Regions from separate parts of the Micromonospora sp. DT31 genome, predicted to be linked through region 2. Evidence: predicted binding sites of a transcription regulator. Region 2 holds the regulator's gene; each other region holds the start of a gene.
What was found. The regulator HrcA, encoded in region 2, represses chaperone genes, less so after heat shock. The targets are predictions, from matches to a motif close to GGTTNGCACNCTCNNNNNGAGNGTGCNAACC.

Region 1 (5,999 bases), on a different contig from region 2:
GCGCCGTTGGTGCTGGTTGTCACGGCCCTCACCGTGACCCTCCTGGTCACTATCTGGAGCCTGACCAGGAAGGCCGCCGAGATCGAGGAAAGGAGTGACCGGCTATGGGTGAGTCGGGTTCGACGGGTCTCCGGAGCGGCGATGCTGCTGCTGGCGGCAGCCCTCGCCGTGACCGTCGTTTCCCCGTGACCCCCACCCTGGAACCCGACACGACCCAGGGGCAGGTGGTGATCACCAGGTTCCACTGCGGTGATCTGGTGCGCGTGCTGATCGTTCTGCTGCTGCATCTGCGGGTGAAGCGGGACGTCCGTCGCCATGCCGAGGGCTTCCTCGGCATCAGGCTGCTCGTGCGGTGGCGGGAGCGGACGGTGTGGAGCATCTCGCTCTGGCGGGATCTCGACAGCGTCTACTCGATGGGCGGGGTGTCCAGGCACGTCGCCGCGTCGAGGGTGCCCGCGAAGCTCGGCGTCACCACCAGTTGCGACATCTTCTGCCACGTCGGTGAGTGGACCCGGGTCATGTTCGGCGGCGACAGGTGTCCGTCCCGGCCCGGCGGACGCTCCGGAGATTGACGTCCAAACACACGTGAACAACAGGTTCTGCTAATCGGGAGGAGTCCCAGAATGCCTTTGCCAACCGACCGCGGCGTCGTGGTCATCGACGTCGAGGACGACGGTACGCGCACCGTGCGCATCTGTGCGGAGGTCGTGAACGGCGCACCCGTCGACGTCTTCGCGGAACACCACGGCGCCGTGCACGTCCGTGTGCACAACGACGTCCCGATGTTCACCCAGGGGCGGCGTAGCGTCTCCAAGCGGATCGCCGAGGTCTACGACGACAACGGCACGATCAACGTCGGCCGGGTCCGCGGCGCGGCCTGATCCGTTAGTCGGCGCGGGGGACGGGCCGGTCGTGCCGGCGGCCGGTCCTCCGCGCGTTTCCCGTTCTCGTGTTCCCCGTCCCGCCAGACGGGCGGACAGCGGGGCGGCCCGCGCGTCCGTCACCGGGTGGACAGCGGAGCGACCGCGGCGAAGGCCTTGAGGTCCAGTTCGCCGGTGACCGGCACGACCGCCACGGTCAGCGCGCCGTCGACCTCGGCCGCACCACCTCGTCGGACGGCAGCCCGGCCGGGTCGGCGCCTACCCGCCTGGCCGGCAGACCAGCACCGTCGGCGCGCCGGCCACCCGGGTCAGCACCAGACTGGCCGGCGCGTCGCCGGCCAGCCGCAGATCGCGGCGCAGCTTCTCCGGCTCCAGCGCCGACCCGCGCTTGCGGATCTCCAACCGTCCGACCCGGCGCTCCCGCAGCAGCGCGCGCAGCCGCTTCAGCGAGAACGGCAGCACGTCGGTGATCTCCAGGCAGCGGGCGAACGGGGTGGGGCGGGCCTCGTCGGCGTACAGGTAGGCGATCGACGGGTCCGCCAGCGTGGCGTCGAGGTCGGCGGCCAGCTCGGCGACCAGGTGCGCGCGTACCACCGCCGGGTCCGGGTCGTAGAGGAACCGCCGCACCGGCCCCACCTCCGCCTCGGCCGCTCCGGTGCCGGTCAGGTGATAGGAGGGGACCCTTTTACTACCGGAGGCGTTAACAAGGGGCCCTTCCTTCTCACGCAGCAGGGTGGCGCGGCGGGGGACGCCGGCCAGGTCGCCGCACCACAGCGCGGCCTCCACCAGGTCGCCGTCGACGCTCACCCACTCCGCCTCGGCGCCGGCCGGGATCAGCGCGTGGTCCAGGCCGGGCGCGACCTTGACCACCGTGCGCGGCACCCGGTCGGCCAGTCCGGTGACGAAGTCCCACGGCGGCGAGTAGGCGTTCGGGTCGAACACCCGCCGCCCGGTGCCGGCCCGCCGCCGCGCCGGGTCGCAGAAGGCGGCGTCGACGCCGCGCACGTCGAACGCGGTGGCGTCGCCGCACTCCACCGTGACCGACCCGGCGAGCCCGGCCGCTTCGGCGTTGGCGGCGGCCATCGCCGCGGTCAGCGGGTCGGCCTCCACCGCGTGCACCCGGATGCCCGCGCGGGCCGCGGCCAGCGCGTCCGCGCCCAGCCCACAGCCCAGGTCGGCCAGGGTGCGCACGCCGGCGGCCCGCAGGCGCGCCGCCCGCCGGTCCGCCACCGCCCGCCTGGTGGCCTGTTCCAGGCCGGCCCGGGTGAGGAACATCCCGGCGGCCTCCGCCCCGAACTTGCCGACCGCCCGGCGACGCAGTTCCGCCTGGGTGAGTGCGGCGGCGGCGAGTCCGCCCGGAATGCCTGCCGAACGCAGCGCGGCGGCCGCGGTCAGCGGGTCGCCGCCGGCCACCCGGTCGGCCGCGGCGAGCGCGGCCGACCCCTCGGGGGTACGCAGCGCGGCGAGCTGGTCGAGGTCCACCGGACCATTCTCCCGACCCGGTTCCGGGGCGACACGAAGGGCACGGCGTTGGCACTCTCCTTGACGGAGTGCTAGCTGAGGAATAACCTGCGATTAGCACTCTCACCCTGAGGGTGCCAACGACCGGGCCTCGTGCCCGGGAGTTGAGCGCCAGGCGGACCGGCACCCGCGACGACGGTCCCGCCCGGTGGCATGTGGCAGATTGACGCCGGTCGGCACGCTGACCGGTAACGACACCAAGTACCCGGGAGGGTATGCCCGTGACTACCGCGACCAAGGTTGCGATCAAGCCGCTCGAGGACCGCATCGTGGTGCAGGCGAACGAGGCCGAGACCACCACCGCCTCGGGCATCGTGATCCCCGACACCGCCAAGGAGAAGCCGCAGGAGGGCACCGTCCTCGCTGTGGGCCCCGGCCGGATCGACGACAAGGGCAACCGCGTGCCGGTCGACGTGAAGGTCGGCGACACCGTTCTCTACTCGAAGTACGGCGGCACCGAGGTCAAGTACGCCGGCGAGGAGTACCTGGTGCTCTCCGCCCGCGACGTCCTCGCGGTCATCGAGAAGTAAGCAACCGATCAGTGTCGTTGCCCCGATCCGGCTCGCCGGGCCGGGGCAACGTCGCTTCGAAGGGATATTGATGGCGAAGATCCTGAGCTTCTCGGATGACGCCCGGCACCTGCTCGAGCACGGTGTCAACGCCCTCGCGGACACGGTCCGGGTCACCCTCGGCCCGCGCGGGCGCAACGTCGTCCTGGACAAGAAGTTCGGTGTGCCCACGATCACCAACGACGGCGTGACCATCGCCAAGGAGATCGAGCTCACCAACCCCTACGAGAACCTGGGCGCGCAGCTGGTCAAGGAGGTGGCGACCAAGACCAACGACGTCGCCGGCGACGGGACCACCACCGCGACCGTGCTGGCCCAGGCCATGGTCCGCGAGGGCCTGCGCAACGTGACCGCCGGCACCAACCCGACCGGCCTGAAGCGGGGCATCGACGCGGCGGCCGCCAAGGTCTCCGAGGCGCTGCTCGGCAAGGCCGTCGAGGTCTCCAGCAAGGAGTCGATCGCGCACGTGGCGACCATCTCCGCGCAGGACGCCACCATCGGCGAGCTGATCGCCGAGGCGATGGAGAAGGTCGGCCGCGACGGTGTCATCACCGTCGAGGAGGGCTCCGCGCTCACCACCGAGCTGGAGGTGACCGAGGGTCTGCAGTTCGACAAGGGCTTCATCTCGCCGAACTTCGTCACCGACGCGGAGGGGCAGGAGGCGGTCCTGGAGGACCCGTACATCCTGATCACCACGCAGAAGATCTCGGCCATCGAGGAGCTGCTGCCGCTGCTGGAGAAGGTTCTCCAGAACAACAAGCCGCTGCTCATCGTCGCCGAGGACGTCGAGGGTCAGGCCCTGTCCACGCTCGTGGTCAACGCCCTCCGCAAGACCATCAAGGTCTGCGCGGTGAAGGCGTCCGGCTTCGGCGACCGCCGCAAGGCGATGCTGCAGGACATGGCGATCCTCACCGGCGCCGAGCTGGTCGCCCCGGAACTGGGCTACAAGCTCGACCAGGTCGGCCTGGAGGTGCTCGGCACCGCGCGCCGGGTCGTGGTCGACAAGGAGAACACCACTGTCGTCGACGGTGGCGGACAGGCCTCCGAGGTCACCGACCGGGTCGCCCAGATCCGCAAGGAGATCGAGGCGTCCGACTCGGACTGGGACCGGGAGAAGCTGGCCGAGCGGCTGGCGAAGCTCTCCGGCGGCATCGCCGTGATCAAGGTCGGCGCGGCCACCGAGGTCGAGATGAAGGAGCGCAAGCACCGCATCGAGGACGCCATCGCCGCGACCAAGGCCGCGGTCGAGGAGGGCACGGTCCCGGGTGGCGGCGCCGCCCTGGCCCAGATCCTGCCGGTTCTCGACGACGACCTCGGCTTCACCGGTGAGGAGAAGGTCGGTGTCTCGATCGTGCGCAAGGCGCTCGTCGAGCCGCTGCGCTGGATCGCCCAGAACGCCGGCCACGACGGTTACGTGGTGGTGCAGAAGGTCGTCGGCCAGGACTGGGGCCACGGCCTGGACGCCGCCACCGGCGAGTACGTCGACCTGGCCAAGTCCGGCATCATCGACCCGGTGAAGGTGACCCGCAACGCGGTCACCAACGCCGCCTCGATCGCCGGCCTGCTGCTCACCACCGAGAGCCTGATCGTGGAGAAGCCGGCCGACCCGGAGCCGGCCGCCGCCGGTGGGCACGGCCACTCGCACGGGCACGGCCACCAGCACGGCCCGGGTTTCTGACCCGAGGAGTTCGGCCCGACGTCAGGGCACACCGCCGACGTGGCGGTGTGCCCTGACGCGTACCCGGCGCCGGACGAGGTTGGCGGCCGAGGCCCGCGGTCGACAACACTGGATGGGTGAACACCCTCTCCCGCCGTCGCGCGGCATTGTCCGGTGTGGTCGCCGCCGTGGTGGCACTCGGTGTGGCGGAGCCGGTGGCGGTGCTGACCGGTCCGCGGTCCGCCCCGCTGATCGCGGTCGGCGGCCTCGTCGTCGACCTGGTGCCGGAGCCGCTCAAGCAATTCGCCATCGACGTCTTCGGCACGTACGACAAGATCGCGCTGCTGATCGGGACGGGGCTGTTGCTGGCCGTCTTCGGCGCGCTGCTCGGTCTGGCCGCCGCCCGCCGGCTGGCGACCGGCCTGGCCGGCATCGCGGTGTTCGCCGCGCTCGGGGTGGCCTCCGCGCTGACCCGGCCCGGCGCGGGCCCGCTCGACGTGCTGCCGTCGCTCGTCGGCGGCGCCCTGGGCGCGCTCACGCTCTGGGCCTTCGTCGCCGGCCCGCTGCGCGGGGTCGACTCCGACCGGCCGGCCGGCGATGCCGCGGCACACCGCCGGGCGTCCGTACCGCCCCCGGCGGTCGCGGCGCTCGCGAAGGACGAGGAGTCCTCCGGCGGTTGGGAGCCACCCGCGCGGGACGACGATCCGGAGTCGCGTCGCCGGTTCCTGCGCGGCGTGGGGCTGTTGGCCGGCGCGGCGTCGGTCGCCGGTCTGGGTGGGCACTGGCTGGCCGGCCGGCGTGGTGTCTCGACGGCCCGCGCGGCGGTGAAGCTGCCGGCCCCGGCCGCGCCCGCGCCACAGGTGCCCGTCGGGGCGGACCTGTCCCTGCCCCGGCTCGCCCCCTACGTGACGCCGAACCGGGAGTTCTACCGGATCGACACCGCGCTGGTGGTGCCGCAGGTGGACCCGGTCACCTGGCGGCTGCGCATCCACGGCCGGGTGCGCAAGCCGATCGAGTTGAGCTTCGACGACCTGCTCGCCCGCCCGCTCGTCGAGCGCTACGTGACGTTGGCCTGCGTGTCCAACGAGGTCGGCGGGGACCTGATCGGCAACGCCCGCTGGCTCGGCGTACCGCTCAAGGACCTGCTGGACGAGGCGGGCCCGGAGGACGGCGCGGACCAGGTGGTGGGGCGCGCGGCCGACGGCTGGACCTGCGGCGCCCCGACCGCGGCGCTGCGCGACGGGCGGGACGCGCTGCTCGCGGTCGGGATGAACGGTGAGCCCCTGCCGATCGAGCACGGCTTCCCGGTGCGGATGGTGGTGCCCGGCCTGTACGGCTACGTCTCGGCGTGCAAGTGGCTCACCGAGTTGG
Region 2 (5,999 bases):
CCCCGGGCGCGCAGCCGCAGCGTGCTGCCGGGCTGGGTGCCGGCCTTCACGTCGACGGTCTCCTCGCTGTCCAGCGTCTTGATGGTCAGCCGGGTGCCGAGCGCGGCGGCGGTCATCGGCACGGTGACCCGGCAGTGCAGGTCGTCGCCCTTGCGGGAGTAGACGTCGTGCGGCCGCTCGTGGATCTCGACGTAGAGGTCGCCGGCGGTGCCGCCGCCCGGGCCCACCTCGCCCTGCTGGGCCAGGCGGATCCGCATGCCGTCCTCGACCCCGGCCGGGATCTTGACGGTGAGCGAGCGCCGGGTGCGCACCCGGCCGTCACCGGCGCAGGTCGGGCAGGGGTGCGGAATGGTGGTGCCGTAGCCCTGGCAGACCGTGCAGGGTCGGGCGGAGACCACCTGGCCGAGGAAGGTGCGCTGCACCGACTGGACCTCGCCCCGCCCGCCGCACGCCTCGCAGGTGGCCAGGTGGGTACCGGCGGCGGTGCCGGCGCCGGAGCAGGTGGTGCAGAGCACGGCCGTGTCGACGGTGATCGGGGCTTCGACGCCGAACGCGGTCTCGTGGAGGTCGAGTTCCAGGCGCAGGATCGCGTCGGCGCCGGCCCGGGTGCGGGGCCGGGGACCCCGGCTGCCGCCCGCCGCGCCGCCGAAGAACGCGTCCATGATGTCCTGGAAGCCGACGAACGGGCCGGCGCCACCCGGACCGCCGGGGCCGCCCCCGCCGCCCGGGGCCAACGGATCCCCGCCCAGGTCGACGATCTGCCGTTTCCGGTCGTCCGAGAGGACCTCGTACGCGGCGTTGATGTCCTTGAACTTCTCCTGGGCCTCCGGGTCCGGATTGACGTCCGGGTGGAACTGCCGCGCCAGCTTGCGGTAGGCGCGCTTGATCTCGTCGTCGGAGGCGTCCCGGCTCACGCCGAGAATGCCGTAGTAGTCCCTGGCCACTGCGTTCGGTGTCCTCATGTTCGTCTCGCGTCGCTCCGGTCGTCGGCCGCAGCCGGCCGGCGGCCCTGACTGGTCAGTTCTGGGCCAGCAGTTCGCCCACGTAGCGTGCCACGGCCCGGACCGTGGCGATGTTGCCGGGGTAGTCCATCCGGGTGGGCCCGAGCACGCCGAGCCCGCCGACGATCGTGCTGCCCGGGCCGTAGCCGGTGCTGACCACCGAGGCGGCCCGCAGGTTGTCGAACTCGTTCTCGTCGCCGATGAGCACCCGGGTGGTGCTTGGTTCGGTCTCCCCGATCAGCTTGAGCAGCACGACCTCCTCCTCAAGGGCCTCCAGGATGGGTCGCAGCGAACCCTGGAAGTCGAGCAGGCCACCCCGGGTGAGGTTGGCCTGCCCGGCCAGCGCGAGGCGTTCCTCGTGCCGTTCCACCAGGGTCTCCAGCAGCACGGTGGACAGCGTGGTCATGGCCGGGCGCAGTCGTGCCGACGACTCTTCGACAAGTGCCTGCACCAGCGGCGGGGTCTCGGCGAGCTGGCTGCCCACCAGCTTCTCGTTGGCCAGTCGGCGCAGGTCGGTCACGTCCTCGGCGGAGATCGGGGCGGGCAGCTCGACGAGCCGCTGCTCGACCCGGCCGGTGTCGGCGATCATGACGACCATCAGCCGGGTGGTGGAGATCGGCACCAGTTCCAGGTGGCGCACCTTGGATCGGGCCAGGCTCGGATATTGCACCACGGCCACCTGGCGGGTGAGCTGGGCCAGCAGCCGGACGGTGCGGTGCACCACGTCGTCGAGGTCGACCGCGCCGACCAGGAAACGCTCGATCGCCCGGCGTTCGGCCGGGCTGAGCGGTTTGACCCGGGACAGCCGGTCGACGAAGAGCCGGTAGCCCCGGTCGGTGGGCACCCGGCCGGCGCTGGTGTGCGGCTGCCGGATGTAGCCCTCCTCCTCCAGCACCGCCATGTCGTTGCGCACGGTCGCCGGTGAGACACCGAGCTGGTGCCGCTCGACGAGGGCCTTGCTCCCCACCGGCTCCTGGGTGGCGACGTAGTCCTCGACGATCGCGCGCAGCACGGCGAGCTTGCGGTCGTCGAGACCCATCTCCCCCACCTCCCTGACGCACCTGGACGGCCCGCGCGTGACGTCTGCCGGGTGCCTGGCACTCGACTGTAACGAGTGCCAGTCTACGTCGGCACCCCCTCCAGCGCGATGATCGCCTGAGGGGCCCTCGGGCGGTACGCCGCACGACCGGCCACCACCTGGCCGGACAACTGCTCTTCCTCAGTCTGTGTCGCTCTGGTGCGGGTTGCCCGGTGGACCTACCGTGGCGTCCATGACTGAACCTCCTCGTCCGCCCGGAGCGGGGGACCCGGGCCCTGCGCCCGACCCGACCTCACCGGCGGCGCCGTACGGCTCGTCACCCGTCGACGAGACACCCACCGCACCACTGTCCGGTGCAGCGGACGCGGGCGGCTATCCCCCGCCCGGCGCCTATCCGCCCCCGGGCGGACAGCCTCCCGCGGGCGACTACCCGCCGCCGGGCGGCTATCCCCCGCCGGGCGGCTACCCCCCGCCGGGCGGCTACCCTCCGCCGGGTGGCTACCCTCCGCCGGGCGGTTACCCTCCGCCGGGTTACGGCGCCGGCTACCCCGGCGCGGGACCGGCCGGTTACGCCAACAACGACGAGAAGACCTGGGCCCTGATCGCGCACTTCGGCGGGGCCGCCGGCATCGTCATCGGTGGCGGCCTGCTCGGCTGGGTCGCACCGCTGATCGCGATGATGACCCGCGGGCAACAGTCACCGACGGTGCGCGCGCACGCCGTCGCCGCGCTGAACTTCCAGATCACCTGGGTCATCGCCGGCGCGATCGGCTGGGTGGCCACGCTTGTCACCTGCGGGATCCTGTTCTTCATCCCGATGCTGATCTGGCTCGTGCCGCTGATCTTCGGCATCGTCGGCGGGGTGAAGGCCAACGAGGGTGTGCTCTACCGCTACCCGATGAGCCTGAACCTGGTGAAGTGACGCGGCCGGTCGGCCGATCCGTCGGCCGACCGTCGCCGGTCACGGCAACAGGTCACGCACGACCGCGTCGGCCAGCAGCCGGCCACGCAACGTGAGCGCCACCCGACCGGACGCGTACGCGTCCGCATCGAGCAGCCCACCGGCGAGGGCCCGGCCCGCACCCGCCCGGCCCGCCTCGTCGAGCGCGTCCACAGGCAGCCCGGAAGCGAGCCGCACGCGCAGCATCACGTCCTCCATGTGCTGTTCGCCGGGCGTGAGCTGCTCCCTGGCCAGCGCGGGCGACCCGCCGTCGGCCAGCCGGGCCGCGTACGCGCTCGGGTGCTTGACGTTCCACCAGCGCACGCCGCCGACGTGGCTGTGCGCCCCCGGCCCCAGGCCCCACCAGTCGGCGCCGGTCCAGTACAGCAGGTTGTGCCGGCACCGGGCGGCCGTCGAGCGGGCCCAGTTAGACACCTCGTACCAGGAGAAGCCGGCCGCGCGCAGCGCCGCCTCCGCGGCCAGGTAACGGTCCGCCGCCACGTCGTCGGAGGGGTACGGCAGCTCGCCCCGACGCATCCGCGCGGCCAGCCGGGTGCCGTCCTCCACGATCAGGGCGTACGCGCTGACATGGTCCACCCCGGCCTCGACCACCTGCGCCAGCGAGGCGGCGAAGTCCTCGGCCGTCTCGCCCGGGGTGCCGTAGATCAGGTCCAGGTTCACGTGCGCGAAGCCGGCCTCACGCGCCTCCCGGGCGGCGGCGACGGCCCGGCCGGCGCTGTGCCGCCGGTCGAGCACGGCGAGCACCCCCGGGGCGGCCGACTGCATGCCCAGCGAGATCCGGGTGTAACCGGCCGCGCGCAGGATCCGCAGCGACTCGGGCGTCACCGACTCGGGGTTGGCCTCGGTGGTCACCTCGACGTCGGCGGCCAGCCCCCAGGTGCGGTCGATGCCGTCGAGGATCCGGGCCAGGTCGTCCGCGGGCAGCAGCGTGGGTGTGCCGCCGCCGACGAAGACGGTGTCCACCCGTGGCGGCGGGGCGTCCCCGAGCACCCGGGCGGCGAGCGCCAGCTCGGCCAGCACGGAGTCGGCGTACGTCTCCCGGCTCGCCCCACCGCCCAGCTCGGCGGCGGTGTACGTGTTGAAGTCGCAGTAACCGCACCGGCTGGCGCAGAACGGGACGTGCACGTACACGCCGAAACCGCGCGCGCCGACGGCACGGCGGGCGGCGGTGGGCAGCGATCCGTCGCGGGGAACGGGTTCGCCTTCTGGAAGGACGCCGGGCATGGCCACTAGTGTGCCCGGCATGACCTCTCCGGACGCTCTCGTGCGGGTCGCCACGGCTCGTGGGGTGACCACGCTCACCCTGGACAGCCCGCACAACCGCAACGCGCTCTCCACCCCCCTGATGACCGAGCTGCTGGCCGGGCTGGCCGCCGCGGTCGCCGACGACGCGGTCCGCGCGATCGTGCTCGACCACGCCGGCCCGGTCTTCTGCTCCGGCGCCGACCTGAAGGAGACCGCCGCCGCGTACGCCAGCGGCACGGTCCCGGCCGGGATGCTCGGCGACGTGCTGGTCGCCCTGCGGGACTGCCCGAAGCCGGTGGTGGCGAAGGTCGCCGGGCCGGCCCGGGCCGGTGGGTTGGGCCTGATCGCGGTCGCCGATCTGGCGGTCTGCGCGCAGGAGGCGACGTTCGCGTTCACCGAGGTGCGGATCGGGGTGGTCCCCGCGGTGATCTCGGCGACCGTGCTGCCCCGGTTGACCTCCCGGGCCGCCGCCGAGCTCTACCTGACCGGCGACACGTTCGACGGCCGGCGGGCCGCCGAGGTCGGCCTGGTCACCGCGGCGGTGCCGGCCGACGAGCTGGACGCGGCCGTCGAGCGCTACTGCGCGTCGCTGGTCAGGGGCGCGCCGGCCGCGCTGGCCGGCGTCAAGGAGCTGCTGCGGCGGCCCGCGCCCACCGACCTACGGGCCGAGATCGCCGAGTTGGCGGCGCTCTCCACCGGGTACTTCCTGTCCGACGAGGGACGGGAGGGGATCATGGCGTTCCGGGAGAAGCGTCCCGCCGCCTGGGTGCCCGCCGGAGACTGAGGTGTCGGGTGGGGCCGCGCCTGACGTTCTCGACGGTGGCGGGCCCCACCCCGACCGCTGGGGCGAGGGACGGCGTGGGCGGCGACGTACGCTTGCCGGACTGTGGGGACGGGGGGTGCGAGTGCGCACGCGAACGGCGATCGTGGCATCTGGTGTGGCGGTGTGTGTGCTGGCCCTGCTCGCCGTCTGGTTCGTGAGCAAGCAGTTCGGCAACAAGTTGCGGCTGCCACTGGCCAGCCGGACCTGCACGGTGCAGGCCGACGGCGAGGTGGTGCTCGGCGCCGACCAGATGGCCAACGCGGCCACCATCGCGGCCATCGGCGCGCAGCGGGGGATGCCCGAGCGGGCGGTGGTGGTGGCGCTGGCCACCGCCTACCAGGAGTCGCACCTGCGCAACATCGCGCACGGCGACCGGGACTCCCTCGGCCTGTTCCAGCAGCGCCCGAGCCAGGGCTGGGGCACCCCGGAACAGATCCAGGACCCGCGGTACGCGACGAACAGGTTCTATGCCGCGCTGAAGAAGGTCAAGGGCTGGGAGCGGATGCGGGTCACCGAGGCCGCCCAGCGGGTGCAGCGGTCGGCCTACCCCGAGGCGTACGAGAAGTGGGCGGACGAGTCGGAGGTCCTCACCCGCGCGTTGCTCGGCCACGCGACAGGCGCGGTGGCCTGCACGGTCGGTTCCACGCCGACGATGCGCGGTCCGGCCGCGGCCAGCGCCGTGCTGGAGGGGCTGTCGCTGGACTGGGGGCTGCCCCGGCTGGCGACCGCGACTGACCTGACCGCGCTGACCGTGCCGGCCGGCGGCGACCGCAACGGCTGGCGGTACGCGCACTGGATGGTCTCGCACGCCGACGAACGCGGGGTGAAGCGGGTGCGCTTCGGCAACCTGGAGTGGACCGCCGAGCAGGGCTCGTGGACCCGGGTGAAGGGTGACCCGGCGACGCAGGTGCTGGCCGAGGTGTTCGCGGC
Region 3 (5,999 bases), on a different contig from region 2:
CGCGATCGACCGGTTCCCGGCGGGGTTCAAGGCGAGCGATGACCGGTTCTACCCCACGCCGTGGGACACATGGAAGAGTCTCCACGTCGAGAAGACCGCACACACCCTGCTGATCGTCGAAGGATCGCTCGCCGCCGAGGCACGCCGCCACGCGGCGGCTGTCGAAGCCGCCGCGGTCAGGAACCGCGAGGCGTGGAAGGCCGCCGGGATGGCGGGTGATCCACCGGCCGGCTTCGTGGTGTCCCTGGTGAGGGGCAAGAAGGCCCTGGGCTCGTTGTGGCATATCCCCGACAAGCCCTCCACCGAAGAGGGATTCTCCATCGGCCTGCGATCGATCGAGTACGACGCGGACAGTAAACGGTTCGACGGTCCGCCGATCGGCGGCAGTCGGGTGGTGGTCGACGTGGCGTCGGACCTCGTCACCAGAACCGCGGACGGCCCGGCGACCATCTTCCGGCACGAACTGGCCCACTCGATGATGAGAGCCGTCATCGCCACCCGCGAGGCCGACGCGGAAGAGACCGACCTGACCAAGTGGGTGGTCGAGGGGTTCGCCGAGCACATCGGCCTCTCCCCCGCACCGTGGACGGCCAGCGAACGCGTCCCCGCAGCCAGGAAGCAGCGTCGCGCCGAGGGCGGGAACGTTTCGCTGCCGTCCAACCGGATCTGGGCCATGGGGGGTGCCAGTGGGGGCAACTACCACTACCTGCTGGGCCACGCGGCGGTCAACCACCTCGCCCAGAGGTACGGGGAGCAGAAGATGTTCCAGTTCGTCGCCGAGCACTATCGGGGCAAGACGGTCAAGAACCTGATCCCGCAGGTGTTCGGCATCTCGTACGAGGAGTTCGAGCGGGAATGGGCCGCGCAGGTCACCCGCACGTTGCGCTGACCCGGACGCGACCCGTGGTGGCCGCCGCGATTGTCGCGCCGGCCACCACGGCGACCGCGATCAGTCGATCCAGCAGATGACGGCGTCACCGGCCTTCGCCGCGTCGGCGAAGAAGGCCCGCGCGTACGGCAGGTAGTGGGCCACCCATTCCAACTGGTTGTCACGGTCCCAGATCAGGGGGTAGATGTCCGCCGCGGTCAGCTCGGCCGGGTCGACCCCCCGCACCAGGTCGGCCTCGGTGACCCCGGCCAGCGCGTTCGCCACCTCGACCACGTGCTCCGGCTTCAGGTAGGTGGGCGGGCCGTACCCCCAGTCGTGCGTCTCGACGAACTCGTCCCAGTCGAAGCCCTCGGGCGGGTCGTCCGCCGGCGCGGCGAGCAGCGGTCCACCGGTGACCACCGGCACCGTGATCCCGTACCGATCCAGCAGGAACTCGAGCGCCTGCCACGCCTTGTCGGTGCTGCCGTGCCGCCCGTCGTCCGCCTGCGCCTGCGCCTGCGCCAACTCGTAGGCCCAGTTGTGGTCTTCCCGCGCCCGGGCCAGTTCTTCCGGCGTCACCCGCAGCCAGTTACCGATCATGCTCACGAACGGCAGCATAGGGATCGGGACCGACACCTGTAGCCCCGCGCGGAGGCTACGGTCGACGACCATGGACGTGGAGATCACCGAACTGGAGCCGTCGGCCACCGTGGTCGACCTCTGCCGGCGCGCGCTCGACCTGCCCGAGGATGCCGCCGAAGCAGCGGCCATCGTGGACGCCCTGACCCGCGGCGCGGCGGCGCACCGGCCCGTCGTCGTGCTCGGCGCGACCCGAGGAGCCGACCTGACCGGCGTGCTGGTCGGGTCGGTGTCCTCGCGGGAGCCGGGACTCGGCCACGTGGACCTGGTCGCGGTCGCTCCCGGCCAGCGCCGCCGGGGCGTCGGACGCGCCCTGCTCGTCGAGGCGCAACGGCGGCTCGCCGCGTCGGGCGTGACCGAGCTGCTGCTCGCCGGAAACCCGCCGCACTACGCCTGGCCCGGCATCGACGTGCGCTACACCCCGGCGATCTGCGCCGCGCTCGCCCACGGCTACCGGCAGGACCGGACGGCCTGGAACATGACCGTCGACCTGACGGACGGCTCACCCGCCGTGCGGCCGACCGACGCCGCGCAACGCCGCCTGGCCGCGCAGGGCGTCACGGTACGCCGCGCCGAGCCGGCCGACGTACCGGCGCTGACCGTCTTCGCCCGCGGCACGTTCGGCGGCGCGTGGGACGGCGAGCTGGCCGCATCGGTGGGACGGCCGGAGGCGGGCGCGCACCTCGCCGAGCGCGACGGCCAGATCCTCGGCTTCGCCGCGTACGGGTCGTCGCGGCCGAGCTGGTTCGGGCCGATGGGCACCGCCCCGGCGGCGGAAGGGTTGGGGATCGGCGGGTTGCTGCTACGCCGCTGCCTGCGCGACCAGGCCGCCGCCGGGCTACGGTCGGCGCAGATCGGCTGGGTGGGGCCGGTGCCGTTCTACTCGGGCACGGCGGGGGCCCGCATCGAGCGGGTGTTCTTCCTCTACCGGAAGACCCTCACCGGCCCATAGCCGTCAATAGCGCCATTCTCCCTCCTCCGCCATCGACCGGGCCTACGGTCGGAGAGCAGAGGAGGCGGCGCATGACCACCAATGACGAACGGGCCGACGACCCGGCGAGGGGCCGGCGCCCCGCCGACGACCGGCCCGGTGCGCTCCCGTTCGACCGGCTCGACGTCGGCGACGCCGAACAGCTCGCCGAGCTGACCGGAACCGACCCGGCCCAGGTCGAGGAGCAACCGGTGGACGAGCCGAGACGGCTGCCACCGCCGTACGACCGGGCGCACAAGCGGCGCAACCAACGCCCGCTGCCCACCTGAGGCGCACACGGAAGGGGGCGGACCGCTGACGCGGCCCGCCCCCTTCCGGCGTACGTGTGGAGCTGGACTCAGAAGTCCATCTCCCCGCCACCCGGGCCAGCCGGGGCGGCCGGGTTCTTCTCCGGCTTCTCCGCCACGACGGCCTCGGTGGTGAGGAACAGCGCGGCGATCGAGGCGGCGTTCTGCAGCGCGGAACGGGTCACCTTGGCCGGGTCGATGATGCCGGCGGCCAGCAGGTCCACGTACTCGCCGGTCGCGGCGTTGAGGCCGTGACCCGGGTCGAGGTTGCGCACCCGCTCGACGACGACGCCACCCTCCATGCCGGCGTTGACGGCGATCTGCCGCAGCGGGGCGTCCAGCGCGACCTTGACGATCTGCGCGCCGGTCGCCTCGTCGCCGGCCAGGTCCAGCTTGTCGAAGGCGGTCTTGCCGGCCTGCACCAGCGCGACGCCACCACCCGGGACGATGCCCTCCTCGACGGCGGCCTTCGCGTTGCGGACGGCGTCCTCGATGCGGTGCTTGCGCTCCTTCAGCTCGACCTCGGTGGCCGCGCCGACCTTGATCACCGCAACACCGCCGGCCAGCTTGGCCAGACGCTCCTGCAGCTTCTCCCGGTCGTAGTCGGAGTCGCTCTTGTCGATCTCGGCCCGGATCTGGTTGACCCGGCCCTGGATCTGGTCGGCGTCGCCGGCGCCGTCGACGATCGTGGTCTCGTCCTTGGTCACCACGACCTTGCGGGCGCGGCCCAGCATCTCGAGGCCGGTGGCGTCCAGCTTGAGGCCGACCTCCTCGCTGATGACCTGGCCACCGGTGAGGATGGCGATGTCGGTCAGCATGGCCTTGCGGCGGTCACCGAAGCCCGGCGCCTTGACGGCGACCGACTTGAAGGTGCCGCGGACCTTGTTGACCACCAGGGTGGCCAGGGCCTCGCCCTCCAGGTCCTCGGCGATGATCAGCAGCGACTTGCCCGACTGCATGACCTTCTCCAGGATCGGGAGCAGGTCCTTCACCGACGAGATCTTGCTGTTGACGATCAGGATGTACGGGTCGTCGAAGACGGCCTCCATACGCTCCGGGTCGGTCATGAAGTAGGCGGAGATGTAGCCCTTGTCGAAGCGCATGCCCTCGGTGAGCTCGAGCTCCAGGCCGAAGGTGTTGCTCTCCTCGACGGTGATGACGCCTTCCTTGCCCACCTTGTCCATCGCCTCGGCGATGATCTCACCGACGCTGGGGTCGGCGGCGGAGATGGAGGCGGTGGAGGCGATCTGCTCCTTGGTCTCCACGTCCTTGGCGAGCTTGAGCAGCTCCTCCGAGACGCTGGCGACGGCGGCCTCGATGCCCCGCTTCAGGGCCATCGGGTTGGCGCCGGCAGCCACGTTGCGCAGACCCTCACGGACCAGGGCCTGGGCCAGGACGGTCGCCGTCGTCGTGCCGTCACCGGCGACGTCGTCGGTCTTCTTCGCGACCTCCTTGACCAGCTCGGCGCCGATCTTCTCGTACGGGTCCTCGAGCTCGATCTCCTTGGCGATGCTCACACCATCGTTGGTGATGGTGGGGGCACCCCACTTCTTCTCGAGCACGACGTTGCGGCCCTTGGGGCCGAGGGTCACCTTCACGGCGTCGGCGAGCTGGTTCATGCCCCGCTCGAGGCCGCGGCGCGCCTCTTCGTCGAACGCGATCATCTTGGCCATACGGCGTTGTCCTCCTGGACACTCACGGGCCATCCGGATGCCCGGATGGGCCGTCTGGTGTACGCACCTTGGGGACGTCGCCACCTGGCGACGACGACGTCCTCCTCGGTCGGGCCGGACAGCCCGCGACGACCGGCCCGTACCGCCCCGGCGCCTTTGCGACGCCGGTGCGACCGTGGCCCTACCGCCCCGACCATTGGCACTCACCGTACGCGAGTGCCAATGACTTGTTTAGCACTCTCCCTGCCCGAGTGCAAGCGCGACGGCCACGGTCAGCCGAGTTCCGCCGCCAGCCGACCCGCGGTCACCGGCCCTTCTTGCGCCCGCTGCTCGGCGTACGTGACGACCAGCCCGACCTGCTGCGCCAGGGAGGCCGGCGCGGTCAGCGACGCGGCCACGAGCGCCAGCACCAGCGCGCCGATCGCGGTGCCCGCGGTCGCCATCGGGTCGGCACCGAAGGCCGCCGTGCTCACCGCGCTCACCACCACCTCCAGCAGGGACGCGACGATCACCGCCGCCACCACCAGCGCCACCCGACCCAGCACCATGCCGAAGCGCCTGTGGAACATCCGCCAGGACCGCCCGATCGGGTCCTGCCGCTCGAACAGGTAGACCGGACCGAACAGCGCCAGCGCGGCCGCGGCGTAGACGCCCGGCAGCACGCAGAGACAGAACCCCAGGGTGACCAGCAGCGAGACCACGAGGGTCCAGCCCCAGAGGCCCAGGGCACGGCGCACCCCGTACCGGAAGGCCGCCCCCAGCCCGGTCGGCTCGCCCGCCGCCTGGCGGGTGACCACCCACGTCCCGGCGGCCCAGCCGATCGCCTGCAACGGCCCGAAGATGAGTGTGGCCGCCAGGATGACGCCGTAGAGGGCGAACAGGTTCTGCCAGTAGCCGTCCGGCAGCACCGGCGCCCCGTCCGGCCCGGTCGACAGATCCCCGGTGGGGGTGAGGAACAGTGAGATGACGGAGATCACCGCCGCCGGGATGGCCTGGGTCAGCAGCATGATCGGCAGAAGCTGCCGCCAGCCCCGGCGAACCGCACCCCAGCAGCGGGCGAACCAGGGACCGATGCCCGCGTGCGGCGGGTTGACGAGCGGATCCTGGGGGTCGAGACCGGGGAACCAGCCGGGGTAGGCGGGGACCGGCACGGCCGGGTACGTCGCACCCGGCATCGGATGACCCGAGTACGCCCCGGACCAACCGCCCGGCGGGGTGCCGCCCGGGGCGGACCAACCCGGCGGGGTGCCGCCGGAGCCGTCCACGCCGGGAGCGGTCCAGCCGGCCGGCGGAGGCGACGTCGGGCCGCGCCCACCCGGCGTGGACGGCCCCGGCTGCCCCGACGCTCCGGCCTGCCCCGACGCGGGCCAACCGGCCGGCGGCGGGCTCGGATCGCCGCCCGGCGGCGGTTCGCTGGATCCCGGCGCGGGCAGATCGGACATGGGCCCTCCTCAGCGGCAACAGCTGGAACGGCCCATGATCTTCCATGGCGTGCGCGCGCGCCGCAGCCCCACCCCCGGGCGACCCGTCACGGGCGACCG

Region 1: groES (co-chaperone GroES) is a predicted target of HrcA. The motif match lies at 2,455-2,485, and genes of this name have one in related genera.
Region 3: groL (chaperonin GroEL) is a predicted target of HrcA. The motif match lies at 4,653-4,683, and genes of this name have one in related genera.

Annotation. Positions count from the first base shown of each region.
Region 1 is NZ_JBNCKZ010000004.1:166,244-172,242, forward strand. Features, by position in the region: gene ACLQ2X_RS09295 (hypothetical protein) at 1-189, shown strand, start outside; gene ACLQ2X_RS09300 (hypothetical protein) at 186-572, shown strand; gene ACLQ2X_RS09305 (hypothetical protein) at 624-881, shown strand; gene ACLQ2X_RS09310 (THUMP-like domain-containing protein) at 1,140-2,363, opposite strand; gene groES (co-chaperone GroES) at 2,618-2,932, shown strand; gene groL (chaperonin GroEL) at 3,003-4,649, shown strand; gene ACLQ2X_RS09325 (molybdopterin-dependent oxidoreductase) at 4,766-5,999, shown strand, end outside.
Region 2 is NZ_JBNCKZ010000008.1:54,013-60,011, reverse strand. Features, by position in the region: gene dnaJ (molecular chaperone DnaJ) at 1-944, opposite strand, end outside; gene hrcA (heat-inducible transcriptional repressor HrcA) at 1,018-2,040, opposite strand; gene ACLQ2X_RS15670 (DUF4870 domain-containing protein) at 2,273-2,962, shown strand; gene hemW (radical SAM family heme chaperone HemW) at 3,002-4,225, opposite strand; gene ACLQ2X_RS15660 (enoyl-CoA hydratase-related protein) at 4,245-5,030, shown strand; gene ACLQ2X_RS15655 (hypothetical protein) at 5,146-5,999, shown strand, end outside.
Region 3 is NZ_JBNCKZ010000007.1:75,896-81,894, forward strand. Features, by position in the region: gene ACLQ2X_RS14165 (hypothetical protein) at 1-889, shown strand, start outside; gene ACLQ2X_RS14170 (YfbM family protein) at 950-1,468, opposite strand; gene ACLQ2X_RS14175 (GNAT family N-acetyltransferase) at 1,539-2,459, shown strand; gene ACLQ2X_RS14180 (hypothetical protein) at 2,531-2,767, shown strand; gene groL (chaperonin GroEL) at 2,836-4,458, opposite strand; gene ACLQ2X_RS14190 (hypothetical protein) at 4,731-5,900, opposite strand.